Regions from separate parts of the Streptacidiphilus sp. EB103A genome, predicted to be linked through region 3. Evidence: riboswitches for the same ligand, from Rfam matches in the RefSeq annotation. Region 3 holds a riboswitch; each other region holds the start of a gene.

Region 1 (6,244 bases), on a different contig from region 3:
CTCGCCGACGTCGCCCTGCGGCTGCGCAGCCTGCTGCGCGACCTGTACGAGACCGAGGCCTCCCGCCGGGTGCTGCTGGTGGCCCATGACGCGGTGGTGGTGATGCTCCGTCACATCCTGGACGACCTGGACGAGGAGGGCTACCTCGCCCTGGAGCGCGAGGGCGCGGTCGGCAACGCCTCGATCACCCGCTGGTCCCGGACCTCCTCCGGCCAGCTCAAACTGGACTGCTACAACAGCATGTCGCATCTGGACCCGGGCTGATCAACCCTCCGGCTTCACCCTGCGGCGGCGCGCGCACCCCAGCAGCGCCGCGCCGCCGCCCACCGAAAGCGCCGCCGCCCACGCGATGGGCGCCGTCGCCTCCGAGCCGCCGGTGGCGGCCAGTTGCGGCCGCTGGTTGCTGAGCGCATGCCGGCTGACCGCATGCCCGCTGACCACCCGGAAGAAGTGCGGGTCGGTGATACCCACGGGAAGCGGCACCAGTTCCCCGTCCAGCGGCACCGGCACATAGCCCACCGCCAGGGTCACCCAGCGCCCGAGCGGCGCACCTGCGGTGAACCGCAGCCGCAGCGGCACCGACGCCCGGCCCTTCGCGGTCACCGCCAGACCGTCCGCAGGGCCGATCCGGCCCAGCAGCGCGCCGTCCTCCTCCAGCAGCCGGACCCGCCGCCAGGACGCCCCGGCGCCGCGCCGCCACTGCAGGCGCACCTCTCCGGCGTGCAGACCCCGCTTGTGAGCCCCCAGCACCAGCACCGGCTGGACGCCGCGGCAGGACGCCCCGGTGTGGTTGCGCACCCCCAGCCGGGCCCCCGACCAGGAGCCGCCGGCCCGGTAGACCCGGTGGAACCGGTGCAGGGCGAACCCCAGCGGCTGTTCGGAGGCCGAACCCACCCTGCACGGGGCCGCCCTGGTGCTGTCGGACGCGGCCCGGGCCGTTCCCGCGAGGCCCAGCACCGCCTGCCCGGCAAGCACCGCCACTGCGATACCGCTGACCCATGCACGCCGCACTGCCGCCTCCCTCGCCGCCCGCATCCCTCCGGCCCTCACCTGAATCTGACACGGCGCCGACTCTCCCGCCCGGTGGCCGCCGCCACCGGGGTGAGCGACCCTGCCGTCACCGGTCACCGCAGCTCAGGCAGACTTTTCCCATGAACGTCATCGTGCGCCCCGCCCTCGACTCCGAGGTGGACGCGGCAGGCCACCTCACCGCCGAGTCCTTCATCGCCGACGGCCACACCACCCGCGGCGGCCACTACGAGCCGCGACTGCGCGACGGCCGCGACCGCGCCACCAGGGCCGAGCTGCTGGTCGCCGTGGACCCGGTCAGCGGCGCGCTGCTGGGCTCGGTGACCTTCGCCCCGCCCGGTTCGCCCTACGCGGACCTGGCCGCGGGCGACAAGCAGGAGGGGGAGTTCCGGATGCTCGCGGTCTCCCCCGAGGCCCGCGGCCGGGGCGCCGGCGAGGCGCTGGTGCGGGCCTGCCTGGACCGGGCCAGGGAGCTGGGCCTGTCCCGGCTGGTGATGTCCACCCAGCCGGGCATGGTGCACGCCCACCGGATCTACGAACGACTGGGCTTCGTCCGCACCCCGGAGCGCGACTGGTCGCCGGTTCCCGGCATCGACCTGATGACCTACGCGGTCGAGCTCACTACCGAGAGCGACCCTGCACGACACAACATGTAGGGGTGCTTCGGGAAAGCACCCCTACATGTATGCTCACTCTCGCTGACGACGCAGGGGAACCCGGTGCGATTCCGGGACTGCCCCGCAGCGGTGAGCGGCTTCTGCCGCGAGTCCGAGTACCTGCCGACAGCCCGCTCCGCGCTGCCCTACCGGCGCCGCCCGGAGTGCTGCACGTCCGGGCCTCGCGGGTGGGCCGGGGACGCGCTCCGTGCTGCCTTCGGGCTGCCCGGCGGCGCCCCCGCTCCTCCGTCCGCCGGCCCGCCGCCGACCGGCCGCCAACGAGGAGCGCACAGTGACAGTGATCGACACGACAGTCCCGCAGCAGACCGCCGTCCCCCGGCCCGCGCCGGGCGACGGCCCCGGAGCTGCCCTGCTGCGCACCCTCACCGAGCGGTCCACCGACCTCACCAGCGTCGACCCGGGCCGGGTCGCCGCCGCCGCGCTGCGCGGCCGCAGTTCCGTCTCCGACTACGCCGAGCTGCGCGGCCTGGCCGTCGAGGCCGCCGCCTCGCTGATCGCCGAGGACCCGGAGTACTCCCGGCTGGCGGCCCGGCTGCTCGCCGAGGAGATCCGCGAGGAGGCCGCCGGCCAGGGCGCGACCTGCTTCGCCGCCTCCATCGCCGTCGGCCACCGCGAGGGCCTGGTCGGCGACGCCACCGCCGCCTTCGTCGCCGAGCACGCGGCCGCCCTGGACGCGGTGATCGACCCCACCGCCGACGACCGCTTCGAGTACTTCGGCCTGCGCACCCTCTACTCCCGCTACCTGCTGCGCCACCCGATCACCCGCCAGGTCATCGAGACCCCGCAGCACTTCATGCTGCGGGTGGCGTCGGGCCTGCAGGTCGGAGGGGACGCCGCATCGGTGGCGGAGGTCGCCTCGCTCTATGCGCTGATGAGCCGGCTGGAGTACCTCCCCTCCTCCCCCACGCTGTTCAACTCCGGTACCCGGCACCCGCAGATGTCCTCCTGCTACCTGCTGGACTCCCCGCTGGACGAGCTGGACTCGATCTACTCCCGCTACGCGCAGATCGCCCGGCTCAGCAAGCACGCCGGCGGCATCGGCCTCTCCTACAGCCGGATCCGCTCCCGCGGCAGCCTGATCCGCGGCACCAACGGCCAGTCCAACGGCATCGTGCCGTTCCTGCGCACCCTGGACTCCTCGGTCGCCGCGGTGAACCAGGGCGGCCGCCGCAAGGGCGCGGCCTGCGTCTACCTGGAGACCTGGCACGCGGACATCGAGGAGTTCCTGGAACTGCGCGACAACACCGGCGAGGAGGCCAGGCGCACCCACAACCTCAACCTGGCGCACTGGGTCCCGGACGAGTTCATGCGCCGGGTGGACGCCGACACCGAGTGGTCGCTGTTCTCCCCGGGCGATGTGCCCGAGCTGGTCGACCTGTGGGGCGCCGAGTTCGACGCCGCGTACGCCAAGGCCGAGGCGGCGGGCCTGGCCATCCGCACCATCCCGGCCCGCGCCCTCTACGCCCGGATGATGCGCACCCTGGCGCAGACCGGCAACGGTTGGATGACCTTCAAGGACGCCTCCAACCGCGCCGCCAACCAGACCGCGCTACCCGGCCGCACCGTCCACTCCTCCAACCTCTGCACCGAGATCCTGGAGGTGACCGACGACAGCGAGACCGCCGTCTGCAACCTCGGCTCGGTCAACCTGGGCGCGCATCTGCTCTCCAGCGGCGAAATGGACTGGGAGCGGCTGGACTCCACCGTCCGCACCGCGGTCACCTTCCTGGACCGGGTCGTCGACATCAACTTCTACCCGACCCCGGAGGCCGGGGCGTCCAACGCCCGCTGGCGCCCGGTCGGCCTGGGCGTGATGGGCCTTCAGGACGTCTTCTTCAGGCTGCGCCTGGACTTCGACTCACCCAAGGCCAAGGCGCTGTCCACCAGGATCTCCGAGCGCATCATGCTCGCCGCCTACGAGACCAGCGCCGACCTGGCCGAGCGGCTGGGCCGCCATGTCGCCTACGAGGAGACCCGCGCGGCCCGCGGCCAGCTCCACATCGACCACTTCTCCAGCGAACCCACCTGGCCGGAGCGCTGGGACGCGCTGCGCGCCCGTATCGCCACGACCGGCCTGCGCAACTCGCTGCTGCTGGCCATCGCGCCCACGGCGACCATCGCCTCCATCGCCGGCGTCTACGAGTGCATCGAGCCGCAGGTCTCCAACCTGTTCAAGCGGGAGACCCTGAGCGGGGAGTTCCTGCAGGTCAACCCCTACCTGGTGGCCGACCTCAAGGCCCGCGGCCTATGGAACGCGGCGACCCGCGAGTCGCTGCGCGCGTCCAACGGCAGTGCCCTGGACATCCCCGGCCTGCCCGCCGACCTGGCCTCGCTCTACCGCACCGCCTGGGAGCTGCCGCAGCGCGCCCTGATCGACCTGGCCGCGGCCCGGATGCCCTACCTGGACCAGAGCCAGTCGCTGAACCTGTTCCTGGCCTCGCCCACCATCGGCAAGCTCAGCTCGATGTACGCGTACGCCTGGAAGGTCGGCCTGAAGACCACCTACTACCTGCGCTCCCGCCCGGCGACCCGGATCGCCCGGGCCGCGGCGGCGGCGCCAGTGATCCCGGTGGCAGTCGAGGACGAGTCCGTCATCGCCTGCTCCCTCGAAAACCCCGAGTCCTGCGAGGCCTGCCAGTAATGACCACCACATCCGAGAAGAATCTCCTTGACCCGGGCTTCGAACTGACGCTCCGTCCGATGCGCTACCCGGACTTCTACGAGCACTACCGCAACGCCATCAAGAACACCTGGACCGTCGAGGAGGTGGACCTGGTCTCGGACGTCGCCGACCTGCCCAAGCTCAGCGCGGACGAGCGGCACCTGCTGGGCCGCCTGGTCGCCTTCTTCGCGACCGGCGACTCCATCGTCTCCAACAACCTGGTGCTGACCCTCTACAAGCACATCAACTCGCCCGAGGCCCGGCTCTACCTCTCCCGCCAGCTGTTCGAGGAGGCCGTCCACGTCCAGTTCTACCTGACCCTGCTGGACACCTACCTGCCCGACCCGGAGGACCGCAACGCGGCCTTCGCCGCCGTGGAGAACATCCCCTCCATCCGCGAGAAGGCCCAGTTCTGCTTCCGCTGGATGGACCAGGTGGAGAAGCTGGACAGCCTGCAGACCAAGGCCGACCGGCGCCGGTTCCTGCTCAACCTGATCTGCTTCGCCGCCTGCATCGAGGGCCTGTTCTTCTACGGCGCCTTCGCCTATGTGTACTGGTTCCGCTCCCGCGGCCTGCTGCACGGCCTGGCGACCGGCACCAACTGGGTCTTCCGCGACGAGTCCATGCACATGGACTTCGCCTTCCAGGTGGTCGACACCGTCCGCGCCGAGGAGCCCGACCTCTGGGACGAGGAGCTCGGCAAGGAGGTCACCGCCATGCTGGAGGAGGCCGTCGAGGCCGAGCTCCAGTTCGCCCGCGACCTCTGCGGCGACGGCCTCCCGGGCATGAACACCGAGTCCATGCGCGAGTACCTCCAGTGCGTCGCCGACCAGCGCCTCACCCGCCTCGGCCTCCCGATCCGCTACGGCTCGGAGAACCCCTTCGGCTTCATGGAGCTCCAGGGCGTCCAGGAGCTCACCAACTTCTTCGAGCGCCGCGTCTCCGCCTACCAGGTCGCGGTGGAGGGCTCGGTCTCCTTCGACGACGACTTCTAGAGCGACGACTTCTAGAGCAGCGTCCTCCAGTACGACCAGAACCTGATCAGCACCATCCCGCCGACCACCAGGTACCACAGCAGCGGCCCGAACCAGTGCAGGGTCAGCACCGCGTCCAGCCCCTCCCGCCAGCGCTCGGGGAAGGGCAGGACGCGGTGCTTGAGGTTGTGCAGGGTGACGTACCAGAACATCGGGAAGATGATCACCCAGACCACCATGCAGTACGGGCAGAGCGCGCCGATGCTGTAGAGCGACTGGGAGATCAGCCAGCAGATCAGCACCAGCCCGAGCGTCACCCCGACCTGGAGTCCGGCCCAGAACCAGCGGCGGTAGCGCGCACCGGCGAGCAGACCCGCGGCGACAGCCAGGACCACCGCGAAGCCGGCGATGCCCATCAGCGGGTTGGGAAAGCCGAAGACCGCCGCCTGCGGCTTGGTCATCACATTGCCGCAGCTGATGATGGGGTTGATGCTGCAGCTGGGCTTGTAGCCGGGTTCGGTGAGCAGCTTGAAGCGCTCGTAGGTGAGGGTGAAGGAGGCTATGAAGCCCAGCACCCCGGTGATCACCAGGAACCAGGTCATCGCCCGGCCGGCACCGATGCCCTCACCGGCGGGGACCTCACCGTCCGTGGTCTCGGCCTCGGCCTCGCGGTCGAGATCCTGGTCGACGTCGTTGTTCATGCCTTCCAGGATCACCTACCGCGGCGTTCGGCGCAGATAAAGGCCTCAGTTGTTCGGGACGACCTCGTACCGGGGCGTCAGCTCCGCCATCTGCCGCAGCGCGTCCTTGCGGTCGCGCTTGGACAGCCGGTCGATGTAGAGGTAGCCGTTGAGGTGGTCGGTCTCGTGCTGGAGGCAGCGGGCGAAGAAGCCGGTGCCCTC
Region 2 (6,244 bases), on a different contig from region 3:
TCGTCCCCACCGACGTGTGCGGCGCCCGCTACATCAGCGGCATCACCGCCGTGTGGGTCGGCCCCCTGCATGCCTGGCAACCCACCGCTGCTGTCCAGAGTCATCCCGACGGTCCCGGTCAGCGGGCGAGGACGCAGTCCCCGCACAACGCGCCGGCCCTGCCGGGAGCGGCGCGGTAGATCAGGCAGCAGCTGCGGCGCCGGAACCCGCTCCCGACGGTGGCGTCCGGCGCGTGGGTGCCGCGCAGGGCCGGCCGCGCCAGCAGCAGGCCGGCCGCGGCACGGGTCTCGGCAGCCAGGTCCGGACGGCCGCCGGCCAGGACGGTGGCGGCGCCGTTGACCGCGGAGGCGACGTTGCCCCAGAGGATTTTGGGCGAGACCGACAGCGCGGCTGTGGCCTGGACCAGGGCGCTCACCGGACCGTCGACGAGGTCGTCGGGTGTGCCGGGGGCGAAGGCGGCGGCGTCGAAGGAGAGCGGGAACGCTCCGCCCGGGACCGGCTGCCACCGGAGCAGCTCCAGGTCCGGCCGCGGCCAGGCGCCGGACAGCACGGCGACGGCCAGGGCCGGGGAGACCAGCCTGGCGGTCAGTCCCAGCTGGGTCACCGAGGCGGCCACGCGCAGTTCGACGGCGGCGGGGCTCTGCGCTCCGGCTGCGGCGAGGCGGGTCCGCACACCGTCCGCGCGTTCGCGCAGCAGCCGCGGGTCCTCGACCAGGGTGCGCAGCTCCTGCCACGGCGGGCGGGCGGGTGCGTCCCCGTGGTGGCTGTGCAGGGCGAAGAACGGCCCGAGGGCCGCGAGCTGGTCGAGCATCGCGAACATGAGCACAGTCTCCCTGGCTGGAAATACGCGGAAAGGTAAGGTTTCGGAAATTGCCGAGCCATCCCCTGCACTATGGGGATCACAGGTTCGAAGTTCCCAGGGAGTGTTTATGGCAGGCCGACCCGAGCGCCGACCGCAGCAGACCCACCGTGGCCGGGTGGAGCGCGTCGAGCGGCTCACGCCGCACATGATCCGGGTCGTCCTCGGCGGCGAGGGCCTCGCGGCCTTCGCCACCAGGGGGCTCACCGACCATTACATCAAGATCCAGTTCCCGCGCCCGGGCGTGGTCTATCCGGAGCCCTTCGACCCGGCGCTGATCCGCGCCGAACTGCCGCGCGAGGACTGGCCGGTGACCCGTACCTACACCGTGCGGCGCTGGGACGCGGAGACGGGCGAGCTGACGGTGGACTTCGTCCACCACGGCGACGAGGGAGTGGCCGGGCCCTGGGCCGCGCGGGCACAGCCCGGCGACGAGATCCACTTCGGCGGACCCGGCGGCGGCTACGCCCCCTCCCCCGACGCCGACTGGCACCTGCTGGTCGGCGACGAGAGCGCGCTGCCCGCCATCGCCGCCGCCCTGGAGCAGCTGCCCGAGGGGGCCAGGGCGCATGTCTTCGTCGAGGTGGCCGGTCCCGAGGAGGAGCAGAAGCTGCCCACCCCGGCCGACGCCGAGATCACCTGGCTGCACCGGGGCGAGGGACGGATCGGCGAGGCCCTGGTCCGCGCCGTCTCCGGGCTCGACTTCCCGACCGGCCTGCCCGAGGCGTTCGTGCACGGCGAGGCCGGCTTCGTCAAGGAGCTGCGCCGACTGCTGCGGGTCGAGCGCAGCATCCCGATGGACCGGCTCTCCATCTCCGGCTACTGGCGCACCGGTCAGGACGAGGACGGCTGGCAGTCGACGAAGCGGGAGTGGAACCGCAGCGTCGAGGAGGAGCAGGGGAGCTGAGGCCCCACGGCGGCGCGGTTCGTCACCCGTGGGCGGTGGCCGACTCGGCGCCCACACCTGCCGTCTTGACGGCGGATGACCCGAGCGAGTCGAGCAGCGCGGCCGTCCGGGCGTCGGTGAGCCGGTAGCGGACCACGCGGCCGTCCTTGTCCGGGGTGACCGTGCCCGAGGCGCGCAGCAGCCGCAGCATCTGCGAGACCGCGGTGTCGGAGATCCCGGTGGCGATGGCCAGGTCGGTGACGGCGATCGGGCCGCCGTGGTGGACCGCCAGCAGCAGGGTGAGCCGGCCGGGCTCGCCCAGCAGCGCGAACCTGGCCGACCATTCGGCGACCCGGGCGGCGTCGCCGATGCCCTCGATGGCGTCGCAGACGGTGTGCTCGTCGATGGTGCGCCGGTGCGCGCGCTCCTCGGGAACCAGATGCATGCGCCCACTTCACCTCAGAGTCCGAGTGAGATGCAACACCTGCACAGCTGTGCAGGCTTGATGATGTGGTCCCCGCACCCCTACGGTGGTTCAGCCGTGGTGTTCGGGAAGACCGGTGAAGGGCCCTCAGGGGCCCCAGACCGGAGCGGCCCTCGCCACTGTGATCGGGAAATCTCCGCACCGTGCCTGTTCCTCCGCCGAGGAGCCGGCGGCCACTGGGCGCGCTCGCGTGCCTGGGAAGGCCGGGTGCTGGAGGTGTTCGCACCCGTCAGCCAGGAGACCGGCCACGGCACCGCACGACTTACTGTCCACGAGGTGCTGGAGAGGCTGCCCTGCTATGACCCTGCCCGAAAACCCCGTCATACCCGTGAACCCCGTCATACCCGTGCTCCGCTGGGAGCGCAGGGACTGGATCCGCACCGGCGGGCTGATGGCGGTGATCGCCGCGCTCCATGTCGTCGCCTTCGGCATCCTGGCCGTCATGGTCGCCCCGCACCACTACACCGTCGGCAAGCAGGTCTTCGGCCTCGGCCTCGGCGTCACCGCCTACACCCTGGGCATGCGGCACGCCTTCGACGCGGACCACATCGCCGCCATCGACAACACCACCCGCAAGCTGATGGCCGACGGCAAGCGCCCCATCTCGGTCGGCTTCTGGTTCGCGCTGGGCCACTCCAGCATCGTGGTGCTCCTGGCCGCTGGCATCGCCGCCGGAGCCCGGTTCGCCGGGGCCGTGACCAATGACTCCTCCAGCACCCACCAGGCCCTGGGCGTGGTCAGCACCAGCGTCTCCGGCGGCTTCCTCTACCTGATCGCCGCGCTCAACCTGGTCTCCCTGTTCGGCATCAACCGGGTGTTCCGGGCGATGCGCCAAGGACAGTTCGACGAACACGAGTTGGAGAAGCACCTGGACAGCCGCGGTTTCATGAACCGCATCCTGGGCCGGCTCACCAAATCGATCACCCGCCCTGGCCAGATGTTCCTGATCGGCCTGCTGTTCGGCATCGGCTTCGACACCGCCACCGAGGTCACCCTGATGGTGATGGCCGGCTCCGGCGCCGCGGCCGGCCTCCCCTGGTACGCCATCCTGTGCCTGCCGCTGCTGTTCGCCGCCGGGATGAGCCTGTTCGACACCCTCGACGGCACCTTCATGAACTTCGCCTACCACTGGGCGTTCTCCAACCCGGTGCGCAAGGTCTACTACAACCTCGCCATCACCGGCCTCTCGGTCGCCGTGGCGTTCCTGATCGGCACGATCGAGCTGGTCGGTGTGGTCCACGACCAGCTCGGTCTCGACGACCCGGTCAGCAACTGGATCTCCGGCGTCAACCTCAACAACGTCGGCTTCGTCATCGTCGGACTGTTCGTGGCGGTCTGGGCCTGCGCCCTGGCCTACTGGCGGCTGGCCAGGGTGGAGCACCGCTGGGGGAACCAGGCCTGACCCGTCGCGGCCGTCCCGGCGGCGCACGGCGCCCGGGACCGACCGATGTGACCGGATTCGGTACCGCCCGGACCCTTGACTCACAGGTACGCCTTCTTGACGTCGCGCCCGCGGCACGCTGGGATTCGTGGCAGTCATTGCAGACTATGTCAGGTCCATGGCGTGACAGGGCGCGGCGGGGGTACTCAGGAGGACGGACGGTTCCATGCAACCAGCACCGAGCGGCAGCACACCCCCGATCGGCCGCGGCCTGCTCCTCACCGAGGCCCGTGGCGCGCTGCGGCCTGACCGAGGGCTGCTGCTCACCGGTCCGGCGGGGATCGGCAAGAGCGCGGTCCTGGACGTCCTCGCCGCGGAGGCCGCCGCGGCGGGAATGCTGGTCCTGCGCAGCGCGCCGATCCCGGAGGAGTCGGTGCTCCCCTATGCCGCCCTGTCCGACCTGCTGTCCTGCGTGCCCGCCGACCTCCTGGCCCAGTACCCGCCGCTGCTGCTCCGCACCCAGCCCGGCACCGCCCAGGAGCGGCTGGCCCTGCACACGGCCGCGGTCCGACTGCTGCGCACCCTGTCCGCGGACGCGTCCGTGCTGCTCGTCCTGGACGGGCTCCAGGACCTCGACCTGCCCAGCGCCGCGCTGCTCTCCTTCCTGACCCGCCGGGCCGGCACCCTGGCCGTCACCGTGGCCGCCGCCGAACGGACCGGCTCAGGCGAATCGGCCCTGCGCAACCGGCTCTGCCCGCCGACCGTGGTCGAACTGGCCGTCCCCCCGCTCCCCGACGACGCGATCGAGGAACTGATAGCCCGTCAGGGATCGCTCCCGCCGGTCCGCGAGCTGCGCCGGATCCAGCAGCTCAGCGCCGGGAACCCGTTCTACGCCCGGGAATTGGCCCTGGCCGCAGGCAATCGTCCACAGCCCGGCGGCCGGTGGGCCGAGGAGGAGCCGCCGGTCCCGCGGCGGCTGCGCAACCTGCTGCTCGCGCCGACCCGCGCGCTGCCGCCGCAGTCCCGGTCCGCACTGCTGCTGGTCGCCTGCTCGCCGCAGCCCACGCTCGGCCTGCTGCACGCCGCCGGCGTCGCCGACCCGGTCGCCGCGCTGGCCGAGGCCGAGCGTCTGGGCCTGGTCTCGGTCTCGGCCCACGGCCGGGTACGGCTGCGGCACCCGCTGCTCGGCGCGGCGCTGCAGGCCGAGGCGCTGCTCCGGGAGCGGATCGCGGTCCACACCGCCCTCGCCGAGGCCACCGCGGAACCCGTCGCCCGGGCCCGGCACCTCGCGCAGGCCCACCCACGGGAGGACGCCCAGGTCGCCGCCGCCCTCGCCGCGGCCGCCGACGTGGCCCGGCACCGCGGCGAACCCGACACCGCGTACGAGCTCACCGCCCTCGCCGCCGAGCACACTCCCGCCGCCGACCCGCGGCGGCGCACCGCGCGCCTGCTCGCCGCCGCGGCCCACGCCGCCGACGCGGGGCTGCACGAGGACGCCCGCAGATCCGCCGCCGGAGTGCTCACCGACTCCGCCGACCCGGCCCAGCGGGTCCGGGCCCGGATGATCCTGCTGGAGACGGTCGGGCAGGCGCTGGACGAGGCCGGCGGCCTGATCCAGGGCGGCCTCGCCGACGCCGGGGACGACCCGTCGCTGCTGGCCCCGCTCTACTTCTGGTCCGCCGTCCGGGAGTTGCTCGGCGGTCGGACCGGCACCGCCGCGGCGGAGGCCCAGCGGGCCGCCGCCCTCGCCTTCACCGCGGAGGACCGGGCCACCCGGGTGGAGGCCCTGGGCCTGGTCGCGACCGTGCAGGGACTGCGCGGAAACCCGGTCGCCGCCGACGCGGCGCTGGAACTGGCGCTGCAGCTGGCCGCGGCCGAGCAGAGCGCCAGCCTGCTGCGCCGGCTGGCCCTGGCCCAGCTGGACGCCGACCAGGTGCCCCAGGCCCGGCGCCGGGTCACCGCCCTGCTGGACCCCGGGGCCGGGGCCGAGGGCGTGGAGGACACCCTGGCCACCCTGGTCGCGCTGGTCCGGATCCAGACCCGGGCCGGGGAGTGCCGACAGGCCCTGACCACCGCCGAACGCTGCACCGCCCTGGTCGCCGACGCCGGCCAGCCCTCCCCCCTCGCCGCCTACGCGGCCGCGCTGGCCGAGACCGCCGGCGGCAGCACCACCCGGGCGGCCGAGCTGGCCCAGCGCGCCGTCGACGGCTGCGCGGCCGCCGGCGACCGGCTGTACCAGGTCCGCGCGCTGGGAGCGCTGGGCTCCGCGCTGCTGCTGCCCGGCGGCGCCGAGGGCGCCGCCCGGGCCGGCGAGGCGCTGCAGCGAGCCCGGGAGCTGAGCGAGGCCATGGAGCTGGCCGACCCCGACACGGTCCGCCGGCTCGCCGACCTGGTGGAGGCGCTGCTGCAGTCCGGCGAGACCGCGGAGGCCCGCGCCGTGCTCGCGGAGGCCCGCCGGCTCACCGACGCCTGGCCCGCCCCCTGGGGCGCGGGCGCGGTGGCGGCGCTGGACCGCGCCGAGGGCCTGGCGCTGGCCGCGCTGGGACGCACCGAGCCGGCCATCGCCGCGCTGCGCGTCTCCGCCTCCCGGCTCCAGGACCTCCCGCTCCCGCTCGAACTGGCCCGCACCCTGAT
Region 3 (6,244 bases):
ACCAGCTCGCCCAGCCGCGGCCCGAGTCGGGCCAGGGCCAGGGCGCGGACCTCGGCCTTGGTGACCATCGAGTCGCGGTGCTCGAAGGCGTCCTCGGGCAGTCCCCAGCCGCCCTCGGCGACGCCCGCGCCCCCGGCGACGGCGCGCATCGGACCGGGGAGCTCGGCACCGGGACCCAGGCTCAGCACCACCTGGACGCCGGGCCAGTCCCGCGCTGCGGCCTGCTCCGGCGTCACCTCCTCGATCCGCTCGCTGTCCGCGCCGAGGTCGGTCGCCACCAGCAGCCGACGCCACAGCCCCGGGACGGCGGCCAGGGCCGCCCCGATCTCGGCGGGGCCGGCGCCCGGAGCCGTCAGCACAGCGACCTTGCGGTGCGCCCGGCAGACGTTCAGGGCGGTACGCGGGTCACGGCCGTGGGCGCTCACCACCACCGCGTCGTCCCAGGGCAGACCCACCCGGGCGAAGGCCTCGGCGACACTGCTGACGCCGGGTCGGACGTCCAGCGCCCCCGGGCCGAAACGCTCGGTCAGGGCGCGGACGATGCCGAAGAACCCCGGGTCCCCGGAGGCCAGCACCAGCACCGGACCGGCGTCGGCAGCCAGCGCGGCGGCGACCGCGTCCAGCGCCGGGGCCAGCGGGCCGAGCACCACCGCCCGCTCCGGTGGCACCCCGGCGGCGTCCAGGTGCCGACGCGCGCCCAGAGCCAGCCCGGCGCCGGCGATCAGGGCAGCGTGCTCCGCGGCCTGCCCGGCGCCGAGGACGGTGATCGGGTGCCGGTCCGTCACGACGCTCCGCTGCTGCGCAGGGCGCGCCGGGCCGCCGGGTCGGCCTTGCGGAAGGTGTGGAAGTGGCCGGGGTGGTAGAGGTGCGACCGGGTCCCCGTCGCCGCCAGCGCCGGGCCGACCAGGAACAGGGTGTGCTTCCACAGCCGGTGCTCCTTGACGGTCGCCTCCAGGCTCTCCAGCGTGCCGTGGAGCACCAGCTCGTCCGGCCAGGTCGCCTGGTAGGCGACCACGACCGGGGTCTCCGGCGGGTAGCCGCCCGCGGTCAGCTCCTCCACCAGCTGCTTGGTGCGCGCGGCGGACAGGAAGATCGCCATGGTGGTGCCGTGCCGGGCGAAGTCGCGCACCTCCTCGCCGGGCGGCATCGGGGTCTTGCCCCCGCCGAGCCGGGTCAGGATGACGCTCTGGGCCACCTCGGGGATGGTCAGTTCGCGCTGGATGATCGCGGCGACGGCGGAGAAGGAGGAGACGCCGGGGACAATCTCGGTCTCCAGGCCCAGCTCACGGCAGCGGTCCAGCTGCTCCTGGACCGCACCCCACAGCGAGGGGTCCCCCGAGTGGATCCTGGCCACCCGGCGGCCCTGGTCGGCGGCGCGCTGGTACTCCGCCAGCACGTCCTCCATCGGGATCAGCGAGGAGTCCAGGATCTCGGCGTCCTCGCGGGCGTGCTCCAGCACCTCGGCCTGGACCAGGCTGGCGGCCCAGATCACCGTGTCGGCCTCGGCGATGGCCCGGGCCGCGCGGAAGGTGAGCAGGTCCGCGGCTCCGGGGCCCGCGCCGACAAAGGTGACCTTGCCGTTGATGGCCTCGGTACCGGTCACAGCTTGCCTCCACGGCGGGTGCGGGTCGCGGGTGCGATCAGGGTCGAGAGGTACGGCAGCGATCCGGTCAGCGGATGCCCGGCCGGGCGGATCTGCTCGTCCGGCAGGCCCAGCGCGGACCCCCAGACGGCGGTGCCGTCCCGGTCGGTCTCCCGCAGCGCGGCGGCGACCTGCTCGGCCAGCCGTCCGAACTTGTAGGCGACGACGGTGCCGGGCCCGGCCAGGGCGTCCCGCAGCACCTCCGCTCCCGCGGTCACCGGGACCAGCGTCAGCGGCTCGGTGCCCTCGGCCAGGACGGTGCCGCTGCGCGCGGCCAGGTCCTGCATCGCGGTGATCCCGGGGACGGTCGCCACGACCAGGCCCGGGACCAGCGGGGCCAGCGTCTGGGCGAGGTAGGTGAAGGTCGAGTAGACATTGGGGTCGCCGATGGTGGCGAAGGCGACGCTGCCGTGCTCCCGCAGCAGCTCGGCGACCCGGGCGCCGGCCGCGTCCCAGGCGGCCTCGCGGCGGGCCCGGTCCTCGCGCTCGTTCAGGGCGAAGACCACCCGTTCGACCTTGGCCGCGGCACCGTCCAGATGGTGCAGCACGGTCGCCTCGGCCCGTCCGGTCTCGCCGCTGTCCAGCACCGGGACGACCACCACGGCGGCCTCGCGCAGCACCCGGACCGCCTTGACCGTGACCAGCTCGGGATCGCCGGGGCCCATGCCCACGCCGGTCAGTCGAGGCGTCACCACGGTGTGGGCAGGCAGCGGGGCACGGGAGCGCAGCAGCGCATGGCAGTAGTCCTCACTCGGGGTCCGCGCCCCGGATCGTGGTGTCGGCGGCCAGAGTTCCTGGCTCGGGGACGGCCGCGCCCGGTAACGGGACGCGTCGCCCGGTGACAGTGGCGGGACCGCGCCGGATTCGCACCGGACTTCCTCATCATTGCCGCCGTACAAGGCTTCAAAATCCCACCACGTGCGCCGTCGCCAGGTCAACCGGAGCGGCTGTGTCCTCGCCCACCTCCGTTCTGACTGATCACCACCACAGGCAGTGAACGAACCGATACTCTCGGGAGGGTGCTGACCGGCGAGGCGGGCGGGGTGGAGATGACCTTCAGCGTCCATGGCAGGCGGGTCGGGGAACTGCCCGCCGAAGTCACCGGCTTCGTCGGCCGCAGAGCCGAACTGGCCTCCGTGGAACGGCTGTTGACGCAGGCCAGACTGGTCACGCTGACCGGTCCCGGCGGTGTCGGCAAGACCCGGATCGCGCTGCGCACCGTCGCCGGGATGCGCGAGCGCTACCCGGACGGGGTCTACCTGGTCGAGCTCTCCGCCCTCCCGGAGCCGGAACTGCTGCCCAGGGCGGTCTGCGCCTCGCTGGGGATAGTGGACCAGACGGCGCGTCCGCCGCTGGACTTCCTCACCGAGTACCTGGCCGACCGGACCGCGCTGCTGGTCCTGGACACCTGCGAGCACCTGGTCGACGCCTGCGCCATGCTCGCCGACCTGCTGCTGCGCGACGCGCCCGGGATCGGCATCCTGGCGACCAGCCGCCAGCCGCTGGACGTCCCGGGGGAGCACACCCTGGTCATCCCCCCGCTGCCGGTCCAGGACGAGGGCCCGGACGGGGTCGGCGCGGTGGCCCTGTTCGCCCAGCGGGCGGCCGCGGTGCTGCCGGGATTCACCCTCAGCGACGCCAACCGCGCCGACGTCCTGGCGCTGTGCCGCCGTCTCGACGGCATCCCGCTGGCCATCGAGCTCGCCACGGTGCGGCTCCGGGCGATCCCGCTGGACCAGCTGGTCGCCCGGCTGGAGGACCGCTTCCGGCTGCTCACCGGCGGCCGCCGCACCGCGCTGCCCCGGCACCAGACCCTGCGCACCACCATCGGCTGGAGCCATGAGCTGTGCACGGCCGAGGAGCGGCTGCTCTGGGCCCGGCTGTCGGTGTTCGCCGGCAGCTTCGACCTGACCGCCGTGGAGCGGATCTGCGCCGGCGGCGAACTCGGCGGCGGGACGGTGCTGGAGCATCTGATCGGCCTGGTCGACAAGTCGGTGGTGCTGCGGGTCGACACCGACGACGCCCGGACCCGCTACCGGCTGCTCGACACCATCCGCGAGTACGGCGGCGAGTGGCTGGAGCAGAGTGGCGGAGGGCCCGAGGTCCGGCAGCGGCACCTGGACCACTACCGGGTGCTGGCAGCCGAGTTCCGGGCGCGCTTCGCCACCGACGCGCAGCTGCCGCTGTTCCGGGCGCTCTGCCCGGAGCTGGAGAACCTGCGCGCCGCGCTGCGCTTCATGATCGAGACCTCGGGGGACTCGGACCAGGCCCTCTCCTTCTGTACCGACCTGTGGGTGTTCTGGATCTGCTCAGGGATGCACGCCGAGGGGCGGCACTGGATCGACCTCGCCCTCGCCGAGCAGCCCGAGCCCACCGCGGCCCGATCGCTCGCGCTCAGCCTGGGCGCCGAGCTGTCGCTGTTCGTCGGCGACCACGACGGCGCCCTGCCGGGCCTGCAGGAGGCGCTGGCGATCGCGGAACGCCTGGACGACGACCGGCTGCGGCTGCACGCCCACCACTTCCTGACCCTGGCCGCCGGGTGGCGTGGTGACTACGAGCAGGTTGAGGTCCATACGCAGAAGGTTTTCGAGTACGTGCGCCCCGGCGAGGACCCGGTCAGCGACGGCCTGATGATGGCGCACTGGGCGCTCAAGTACGTGACCACCGGCCGCGCGGACAAGGGTGTCGAGGTGTGCGACGCGTATCTGGCCGTACTCGCCGCCGCACCGGAGGAGTGCTGGCTGCGCGGCTTTCTGCTGCTGGTGAAGGCCCAGGCCAGGTTCGCCCTCGGGCAGTACCGGGAGGCATCGCTGAGTGCCCGTCAGTCCCTGCGACTGCGAACCGAGCTGGGCGACCGCACCGGCCAGGCCTACGCCCTGGAGGTGCTGGCCTGGGTCGCGGCGGCGGAGGGCCGGCACCGCCGGGCCGCCTGGCTGCTGGGCGCGGCCGCCGCGCTCTGGGAGCGGTCGGGCCTGCCGCTGAGCGGCGCCGTCGAGCTCCACGGGCCGCATGACACGGCGGTGCGGCAGATCATCGCGGCCCTCGGTGAGCGGGTCCGGGAGGAGTGCCACCGCCAGGGCGCGGCCGGCGAGTTGGACCAGGTCGTGGCCCTGGCCTGGTCCGACGCGGACAGCCCGCCGGCGGTGCCGCAGGGGGAGCAGCGGCCGGTCCCCGGTCCGGACGCCCTCACCCGCCGTGAGCGCGAGGTCGCCGCGCTGGTCGCCGAGGGGCTCTCGAACCGTCAGGTGGCCGAGCGGCTGGTGATCTCCAAGCGCACGGCGGACGCCCATGTCGAGCACATCCTGGCCAAGCTGGGCTTCTCCTCGCGCACCGAGATCGCGGCGGCGGTGGCCCGGTCGCGGACCGTGGAGGACCCGGTGTAGGTAGGTGCCGTCGCGGATCTAGGTATACCCGGTTCCGTGGGATACCGATGCCGGGCCCCAGGGCCGCGGTCGATGCTGGGAGCACGTCGGGTCGCACCGGAGCCGGGTACAGCAGGAGGTCCGCAAGGGCCTCTGGTACCGGTACGGGGGGCGGCCCGGCGACCGTCACGGCATCCGCCGTTGCAGCAGGGGCTCCCCCGGTTCCACTGGCGGGGGGTGCCGTGGCGGGCCCGATCCTTCCCGTACCAGCGCGAGGAGGCCGTCATGGCCACCGAGGCATTCACACCCCCCGATCCCTGCCCGACCGGTGACGCCCTGCTCGGTCGGGAGCGTGAACTCGCAGATCTGCGCCGGGCTCTGGGCTCCTGGAGACTGGTCGCGCTGACCGGAACGGTGGGCGTCGGCAAGTCGAGCCTCGCGGCGAAGGCCGCGGAAGCCTGGCGCGGGGAGGGCGCGGGACGGGTCCGCCGGGCCGATCTCGGCGCATTGCTGGCCCCCGAGCTCTTCGCCGGTACCCTCGGCTACGCCCTGCGGGTGCCCGAGCGCCCCGGCATGTCCGAACTCGGCGGCCTGGCCCGCACCCTGGGCGCCGAGCCGACCCTGCTGCTGCTGGACGGCGCCGAACGGCTCAGGGGCCGGGGCGCGGCGGTTCTGGAGTACCTGCTGGACACCTGCCCCGAGCTGACGGTGCTCTGCGTCGGCCGGGCCGCCCCCGGTTCGCCCTACGAGTACGTCCAGCGCCTGGACCCGCTCGCGGAGGCGCCGGCCACCGCGCTGCTCTGCCTGCGGGCCCGCCAGTTCGGCGCGAGCCCAATGGTCCGGCGCCGCCGGGAGCACCCGGACGCGCTGCTGCTGTGCCACCTCCTGGACCGCAACCCGCTGGCCATCGAGCTCGCCGCCAGCCGACTGGTCACTACCCCGCCGCGGCGGCTGATGGCCGAGACCGCCCGCCCGGCCGGGCTGCTCGCGCTGGCCCCCGGCGGGCTCGATCCGGCGCACGCCGCAGCCGGCCGCCGCTACCTGCCCGACCGCACGCTGCGATCCGCCGCCGAGGCCAGCCATGAGCTGTGCACGGGGGACGAGCGACTGCTGTGGGCCCGACTGTCGGCGGTGCCGGTCGGTTTCGACCTGTCCGACGCCCACCAGGCCTGCACGCCCGTGTCCGGCGCGGCGCTGGAGACCGCCTGGGCCGGGCTGATCCGCGGTTCGGTGCTGGTCC

What was found. A riboswitch is a leader RNA that binds a small molecule or an ion and turns the genes downstream of it on or off. The one in region 3 is predicted to bind cobalamin.
Region 1: another riboswitch for cobalamin. It lies ahead of ABH941_RS28275 (ribonucleoside-diphosphate reductase subunit alpha); the one in region 3 lies ahead of cobI (precorrin-2 C(20)-methyltransferase).
Region 2: another riboswitch for cobalamin. It lies ahead of ABH941_RS36250 (HoxN/HupN/NixA family nickel/cobalt transporter); the one in region 3 lies ahead of cobI (precorrin-2 C(20)-methyltransferase).

What each region holds. Positions count from the first base shown of each region.
Region 1 is NZ_JBGCAQ010000018.1:176,378-182,621, forward strand. It holds gene ABH941_RS28260 (histidine phosphatase family protein) at 1-264, shown strand, start outside; gene ABH941_RS28265 (hypothetical protein) at 265-1,011, opposite strand; gene ABH941_RS28270 (GNAT family N-acetyltransferase) at 1,152-1,685, shown strand; cobalamin riboswitch at 1,698-1,828, shown strand; gene ABH941_RS28275 (ribonucleoside-diphosphate reductase subunit alpha) at 1,987-4,347, shown strand; gene ABH941_RS28280 (ribonucleotide-diphosphate reductase subunit beta) at 4,347-5,363, shown strand; gene ABH941_RS28285 (vitamin K epoxide reductase family protein) at 5,375-6,043, opposite strand; gene def (peptide deformylase) at 6,089-6,244, opposite strand, start outside.
Region 2 is NZ_JBGCAQ010000028.1:110,371-116,614, forward strand. It holds gene ABH941_RS36230 (hypothetical protein) at 1-179, shown strand, start outside; gene ABH941_RS36235 ((2Fe-2S)-binding protein) at 119-820, opposite strand; gene ABH941_RS36240 (siderophore-interacting protein) at 930-1,766, shown strand; gene ABH941_RS36245 (ArsR/SmtB family transcription factor) at 1,789-2,190, opposite strand; cobalamin riboswitch at 2,271-2,494, shown strand; gene ABH941_RS36250 (HoxN/HupN/NixA family nickel/cobalt transporter) at 2,528-3,631, shown strand; gene ABH941_RS36255 (AAA family ATPase) at 3,837-6,244, shown strand, end outside.
Region 3 is NZ_JBGCAQ010000008.1:102,106-108,349, reverse strand. It holds gene cbiE (precorrin-6y C5,15-methyltransferase (decarboxylating) subunit CbiE) at 1-785, opposite strand, end outside; gene cobM (precorrin-4 C(11)-methyltransferase) at 782-1,603, opposite strand; gene cobI (precorrin-2 C(20)-methyltransferase) at 1,600-2,334, opposite strand; cobalamin riboswitch at 2,409-2,562, opposite strand; gene ABH941_RS14910 (LuxR C-terminal-related transcriptional regulator) at 2,662-5,025, shown strand; gene ABH941_RS14905 (hypothetical protein) at 5,290-6,244, shown strand, end outside.